2 linked regions of the Variovorax paradoxus genome follow. Each later gene encodes a partner of the first gene's protein in a complex. Links are inferred from orthologs where the notes say so. Each region holds a gene or a part of one and is shown in the gene's direction. Other genes may lie near its edges.

Region 1 (3,352 bases):
GGCATCACCGACACCGAGGCGCTCGAAGCCTTCCACTACCTGTGCCGCACCGAGGGCATCATCCCGGCGCTCGAATCCAGCCACGCCGTGGCCCATGCCATGAAGCTCGCCAAGACCATGCGCCCCGACCAGTCCATCCTGGTGAATCTCTCGGGCCGTGGCGACAAGGACATCGGCACCGTGGCCGACCTGTCGGGCGTCGATTTCTACGACAGGCCCTCGATGCGCGGCCTGAGCGTGAAGGGAGGCAAGTGATGAGCCGCATTGCAAATACCTTCGCCGCGCTGCAAGAAGACGGCCGCCGCGCCCTCATTCCGTACGTCACCGCGGGCTTTCCCTTCGCCGACATCACGCCCGAGCTGATGCACGGCATGGTCGAGGCCGGGGCCGACGTGATCGAGCTCGGCGTGCCCTTCTCCGACCCGATGGCCGACGGCCCGGTGATCCAGAAGGCCGGAGAGGCCGCGCTGGCGCTCGGCATCGGCATGAAGCAGGTGCTGGCCATCGTGGCGGCCTTCCGCCAGAAGGACACGACCACGCCCGTCGTGCTGATGGGCTACGCCAACCCGGTCGAGCGCTATGACCTGGTCCATGGCAGCAAAGCCTTCATCCGCGACGCATCGGCGGCCGGCGTCGACGGCCTGCTGGTGGTCGACTACCCGCCCGAGGAATGCGAGGCCTTCGCCGCGGAGCTGAAGGCCGCGAACATCGACCTGATCTTCCTGCTGGCGCCCACGAGCACCGACGAGCGCATGGCGCAGGTTGCGCGCATCGCCAGCGGCTATGTGTACTACGTGTCGCTGAAGGGCGTGACCGGCGCCGGGCATCTCGACACCGAGGCGGTCGGCCAGATGATCCCGCGCATCCGCCAGCACGTGAGCATCCCGGTCGGCGTGGGCTTCGGCATTCGCGACGCACGCACCGCACAGGCGGTCGGCTCGGCGGCCGATGCGGTCGTGATCGGCACGAAGATCATCCAGCTCATCGAAGACCAGCCGCGCGAAAAGGTGGTGCCCGCGGTGCACGAATTCCTCGCCGGCATTCGGGAGGCGCTCGACGCCCTGCCGGCCGCTACCCCCAAGAACGCGGCTGGCCGATAATCGCGGCTGCCCTCACCCAACCCCCTGCGGCAATGCGGCAGGGGGAGCTAATCCGGAGTCCTATGAGCTGGCTTGAAAAACTGCTACCCGCCAAGATCGCACAAACCGACCCGTCGGAGCGCCGCCAGGTGCCCGAGGGCCTGTGGATCAAGTGCCCCGCCTGCGAGACCGTGCTCTACAAGACCGATCTCGAACACAACCAGAATGTCTGCCCGAGCTGCAGCCATCACCACCGCATCGGCGCCCGCGCGCGGCTCGATGCGTTCCTCGACGCCGAAGGCCGCTACGAAGTCGGCCAGGAAGTGCTGCCGGTCGACGCCCTGAAGTTCAAGGACAGCCGCAAGTACCCCGAGCGCCTGAAGGAAGCCCTGGAAAACACCGGCGAGACGGACGCCCTGGTCGTCATGGGCGGCTCGGTCCACAGCATCAGCGTAGTCGTGGCCTGCTTCGAGTTCGAATTCATGGGCGGCAGCATGGGCAGCGTGGTCGGCGAGCGCTTCGTGCGCGGCGTCGAAACCGCCATCGAGCAGAAGGTGCCGTTCATCTGCTTCACCGCCACCGGCGGCGCGCGCATGCAGGAAGGCCTGCTTTCGCTGATGCAGATGGCCAAGACGAATTCCGCACTCACGCTGCTGGCGAAGAAGGGCCTGCCCTACATCAGCGTGCTGACCGACCCGACCATGGGCGGCGTGTCGGCCGGTTTCGCCTTCGTGGGCGACGTCGTGATCGCGGAACCCAAGGCGCTGATCGGCTTCGCCGGCCCGCGCGTGATCGAATCGACCGTGCGCGTGACGCTGCCCGAAGGCTTCCAGCGTGCCGAGTTCCTGCAGACCAAGGGCGCGATCGACTTCATCAGCGACCGCCGCGAACTGCGCAAGACGATCGCCAGCACCCTGGCCATGCTGCTGCGCCAGCCAGCCGACGCGGTCAGCTGACCGGAGCGCTCAGGCGCAATCCATGCAAAAGGGCCCGGATGCATGCATCCGGGCCCTTTTTTCGCAGGTGTCCCGGTTCGCTCAGAACGTCAGTTGATAGGCGAACACCAGCAGGTTGCCCAGCACGATCGCGATCACCTGCAGCACGACGATGGCGGCCAGCGGCGACAGGTCGACCCCGCCGATCAGCGGGATGAAGCGGCGAAACGGGCGCACCAGCGGATCGGCGAGGCGCGAGATCAGGTCGAGCAGCATCGGCGATGCGCCCGGAATCCATGACAGCACCGCGTAGACCACCAGCAGCGCGGTCAGCCCCGAGACGGCCAACTGCATCAGACCGACCAGCGACACCAGCGGCAGGGTCACGATGTGGCCGAGGTTGCCGACCAGCAGCCACAGCAGCAGGAACTTCAGCATCACGAGCAGCCAGGCGGCGATCAGGCTTGCGAGGTCCCAGCGCTTCACCGACGGCACGATGCGGCGCAGCGGCAGCACGATCCAGTCGGTGATGGCAAACACGAAGCGACCGAGCGGATTGCCGAACGGCACGCGGTGGTACTGCATGTAGAGGCGCAGCAGGCAGGCGCCGCCGAGCAGACCGACGATCACGTCGAGAAGGAACGAAGGTATCTGGTACAACATGTCGGTGGAAGGAAAGGTGCGGCTGCACGACTGCTCCGATTCTGGCCCACAAGCGCCCAGGCCCGATCCCCTCTGCCCTACGAAACACCATGCCTTTGCCGAGCGTCGCACTGCCCGCCTGCAACCACGGCGTCCCCTTCCACGACGACACGACCAACGGGCGCGGCGTGCGGCGCGCCCGGCATGCGACCTCGCTGGCCCCGATCTTCAACTCCCACTGACGCCGGCCTACCGGCCGAGTCCCTTCACGTGTCCATTCCACTCTTCCCGCTCGGAACGGTTCTGTATCCCGCCGGCCTGCTTCCGCTTCGCATCTTCGAGGTGCGCTACCTGGACATGATCGGCAAGTGCCGCAAGGCCGACCTGCCCTTCGGCGTCGTGAGCCTCACCAGCGGCAGCGAAGTGCGCAAAGCCGGCGCCGACGCCGAGAGCTTTGCGGCCGTCGGCACGCTGGCTTCCATCCGCGAGTTCGAATCGCCGCAGAGCGGCCTGCTGCAGATCGAGTGCGTGGGCACGCAGCGCTTTCGCATCCGCAGTGCCGAACTGCAGAAGCATGGACTGTGGATCGCCGAGGTGGACCCCGTGGCCGACGACGTCGCTCTCGAGATCCCCGACGACCTGAAACACACCGCCACCGCGCTGCAGCGCCTGATCGACACGCTCGAAGAGCGCCGC
Region 2 (3,243 bases), 660 kb from region 1 along the record:
CGACGCGCGGGCGTCGCTCAAGCGCCTGTACACGGCGCTCGACCTGGTGACGCCGGCCGACGTCAAGATCGACTGGACCGACGCCTACGCCGCGCGTTTCAAGGCGGCGATGGACGAAGACTTCGCCACGCCCGAGGCGGTTGCCGTGCTCTTCGACCTGGCGGGTGAAGTCAACCGCACGCAGTCGGCCGCGCAAGCCGGTCTGCTGAAGGCCCTGGGCGGCTGCGTGCAGATATTGCAGGACGACCCCAAGGCCTTCTTGCGCGCCGGCGCCACGCTCGACGAGGCCACCATCCAGGGCCGTATCGATGCCCGTGCTGCCGCCAAGGCCGCGAAGGACTTCGCCGAAGCCGATCGCATTCGCCAGGAACTCCTCGAGCAGGGCATCGTGCTCAAGGACTCGCCCACGGGAACGACCTGGGCGGCTGCGCAGTGAACGGAACGACGAACCCCATGCCTGCGACCCGTAAGTCGAGCGTACAGATCTACACGCCGGACTATTGGGAAGAGGCGTGCAAGCATCTTTCCAAGAAGGACCGCGTCATGAAGCGGCTGATTCCGAAGTTCGGAGATGCCTGCCTCGAGTCGCGCGGCGACGCCTTCACCACGCTCGCGCGCAGTGTGGTCGGCCAGCAGATCTCGGTGAAGGCCGCTCAGTCGGTGTGGGACAAGTTCGCCGCACTGCCGCGCAAGCTGACGCCGGCGAACGTGCTCAAGCTCAAGGTCGACGACATGCGCGCGGCCGGGCTGTCGGCACGCAAAATCGAGTACCTCGTCGACTTGGCGCTGCACTTCGACTCGGGCATGGTCCACGTCGATTCGTGGAAGGACATGGCCGATGAGCACATCATCGAGGAGCTCGTGGCCATCCGCGGCATCGGCCGCTGGACGGCCGAGATGTTCCTCATCTTCCACCTGATGCGGCCGAACGTGCTCCCGGTCGATGACCTGGGCCTGCTCAACGGCATCAGCGTCAACTATTTTTCGGGCGATCCGGTCAGCCGCAGCGATGCCCGCGACGTCGCCGTGGCCTGGGCGCCTTATTGCAGTGTGGCGACTTGGTATATTTGGCGATCGCTGGATCCCGTTCCAGTCGCGTACTAGCAACACCCCAGGTTGCGCGCGCCGCGTGTTGCTTCGCCAACCCGCTCGCGGGCAGCACCGGCGGCCGATAAAGCCGGTTCCACGGTGTTCCCGGAGTGGATGACGCGACGGGCTGGCGGACAGTCAATTGAAATAAACAGGAGAAGACGTTGGCGAAACGAACCTTCCTCGACTTCGAGCAGCCCATTGCTGAACTCGAAACCAAGATCGAAGAATTGCGTTATGTGCAGACCGAATCGGCGGTCGACATTTCTGAAGAAATCGATCAGCTCGGCAAGAAGAGCCAGCAACTCACCAAGGACATCTACAGCGACCTGACGCCGTGGCAGATCACCAAGATCGCACGGCATCCGGAGCGTCCCTACACGCTCGACTACGTCAACGAGATCTTCACCGATTTCGTCGAGCTTCACGGCGACCGGCATTTTTCGGATGACCTGTCGATCGTGGGCGGTCTCGCACGCTTCAACGGCGTACCGTGCATGGTGATCGGCCACCAGAAGGGCCGCGACACGAAGGAACGCACGGCGCGCAACTTCGGCATGAGCAAGCCGGAGGGATACCGCAAGGCCCTGCGTCTCATGAAGACGGCCGAGAAGTTCAAGCTCCCGGTGTTCACCTTCGTCGACACGCCTGGCGCGTATCCCGGCATCGACGCCGAAGAACGCGGCCAGTCCGAAGCCATTGGCCGCAACATCTTCGAGATGGCGCAGCTCGAGGTGCCGATCATCGTCACGATCATCGGTGAAGGTGGCTCCGGCGGCGCTCTGGCCATTTCGGTCGGCGACCAGCTCGTGATGCTCCAGTACTCGATCTACTCGGTCATCAGCCCCGAGGGCTGCGCTTCCATCCTGTGGAAGACCAGCGAGAAGGCGCAGGAAGCCGCCGATGCACTCGGCATCACGGCTCACCGCCTGAAGGCGCTGGGCCTGGTCGACAAGATCGTGAACGAACCCGTCGGTGGTGCGCACCGCGACCATCGCCAGATGGCGGCTTTCCTCAAGCGCGCACTCAACGATGCATTCCGCCAGGTCAGCGACCTCAAGCCGAAGGAGCTGCTGGAGCGCCGCTACGAGCGCCTGCAGAGCTACGGTCGTTTCAACGACACGAAGGCCGACGCCGGCAGGTAAGCACAGGCGCTCGCCATGAACTCCGCTTTCGAACGCGCCATGGCCGCGTTCGAGCCGGCGCATTGGCCGCTGGCAGTGGGGTTCAGCGGCGGAGCCGACTCGACCGCGTTGCTCGCCGCCTGCGCAGCGCGCTGGCCGGAACAGGTGCTGGCCTTTCACGTGCACCACGGGCTGCAGGCCGCGGCCGACGACTTCGAACGCCATTGCCGTACCGTATGCGAACGCCTTGGCGTTCCGCTGCGTGTTCATCGGGTCGATGCACGTCACGCACCGGGAGACAGTCCCGAAGATGCGGCCCGCCGCGCCCGCTATGAGGCTTTCGCCGAGATGGCATATGGAGAAGGGGCCTCGCCGGCTGTCGAATCCATCGCGCTGGGCCACCACGCCGACGATCAGGTCGAAACGCTGATGCTGGCGCTTTCGCGCGGTGCGGGGCTGCCGGGCTTGGCAGCCATGCCGGCGTGCATTCGGCGCAATGGACTGGACGTCCATCGGCCGCTGCTGGCAGTCTCGGGCGCCGAGATTCGGGCGTGGCTCGATGTCCACGAATTGCCCTGGATCGACGACCCGACCAATGGCGACGAACGCTACACCCGCAACCGGATTCGCGCCGTGCTGTTGCCGGCCCTGGCGCAAGTGTTCCCGCAGTTCCGCGCCACCTTTGCGCGCAGCGTCGGTCACGCAGCGCAGGCGCAGCAACTGCTCGGCGACCTGGCCGAGCAAGACTTGGCAACGGTAGGCGATCCGCCGCGCATTGCCGCACTGCAGGTGCTTTCGCGCGCCCGGCAGGCCAATGTGCTGCGCCACTGGCTGATGCATTCGCATGGCTGCGGGCCCAGTGCCGCCCAGCTCGCGCAACTGCTCGACCAGGTCCGTGCATGCACCACGCGGGGGCACCGCATCCATCTCAAGGTGGGAGGCGGCTTTGCGGAGCGGGAGGGCGATTTCCTGCATTGGTACAATGCCCCGCCCTCGCCGAAGACTTCGCTCTGACCGCTTGCAGGGCGCC

What was found. The genes of interacting proteins can lie anywhere in the genome.
Region 2: the proteins of accD (region 1) and AACL56_RS13420 are in contact, whole or in part, in a solved structure (PDB 8UXZ), measured with the Escherichia coli proteins. The link is inferred for Variovorax paradoxus from one-to-one orthologs.

The regions. Positions count from the first base shown.
Region 1 is NZ_LR743507.1:2,267,385-2,270,736, reverse strand. Bases 331-3,098 are described here. They hold accD (acetyl-CoA carboxylase, carboxyltransferase subunit beta), read left to right. Parts: upstream 331-1,162; coding sequence 1,163-2,035; downstream 2,036-3,098. Other genes in these bases: AACL56_RS10175 (LON peptidase substrate-binding domain-containing protein), read left to right, coding at 2,927-3,098; AACL56_RS10180 (hypothetical protein), read left to right, coding at 2,767-2,898; AACL56_RS10185 (YggT family protein), read right to left, coding at 2,117-2,677; trpA (tryptophan synthase subunit alpha), read left to right, coding at 331-1,100. In the rest of the region: trpB (tryptophan synthase subunit beta), read left to right, coding at 1-255; more of trpA, read left to right, coding at 255-330; more of AACL56_RS10175, read left to right, coding at 3,099-3,352.
Region 2 is NZ_LR743507.1:2,931,303-2,934,545, forward strand. What follows is about bases 293-3,243. They hold AACL56_RS13420 (acetyl-CoA carboxylase carboxyltransferase subunit alpha), read left to right. Parts: upstream 293-1,253; coding sequence 1,254-2,234; downstream 2,235-3,243. Other genes in these bases: cysS (cysteine--tRNA ligase), read left to right, coding at 293-436; AACL56_RS13415 (DNA-3-methyladenine glycosylase family protein), read left to right, coding at 454-1,104; tilS (tRNA lysidine(34) synthetase TilS), read left to right, coding at 2,250-3,227. In the rest of the region: more of cysS, read left to right, coding at 1-292. UniProt on the Escherichia coli protein: Component of the acetyl coenzyme A carboxylase (ACC) complex. First, biotin carboxylase catalyzes the carboxylation of biotin on its carrier protein (BCCP) and then the CO(2) group is transferred by the carboxyltransferase to acetyl-CoA to form malonyl-CoA.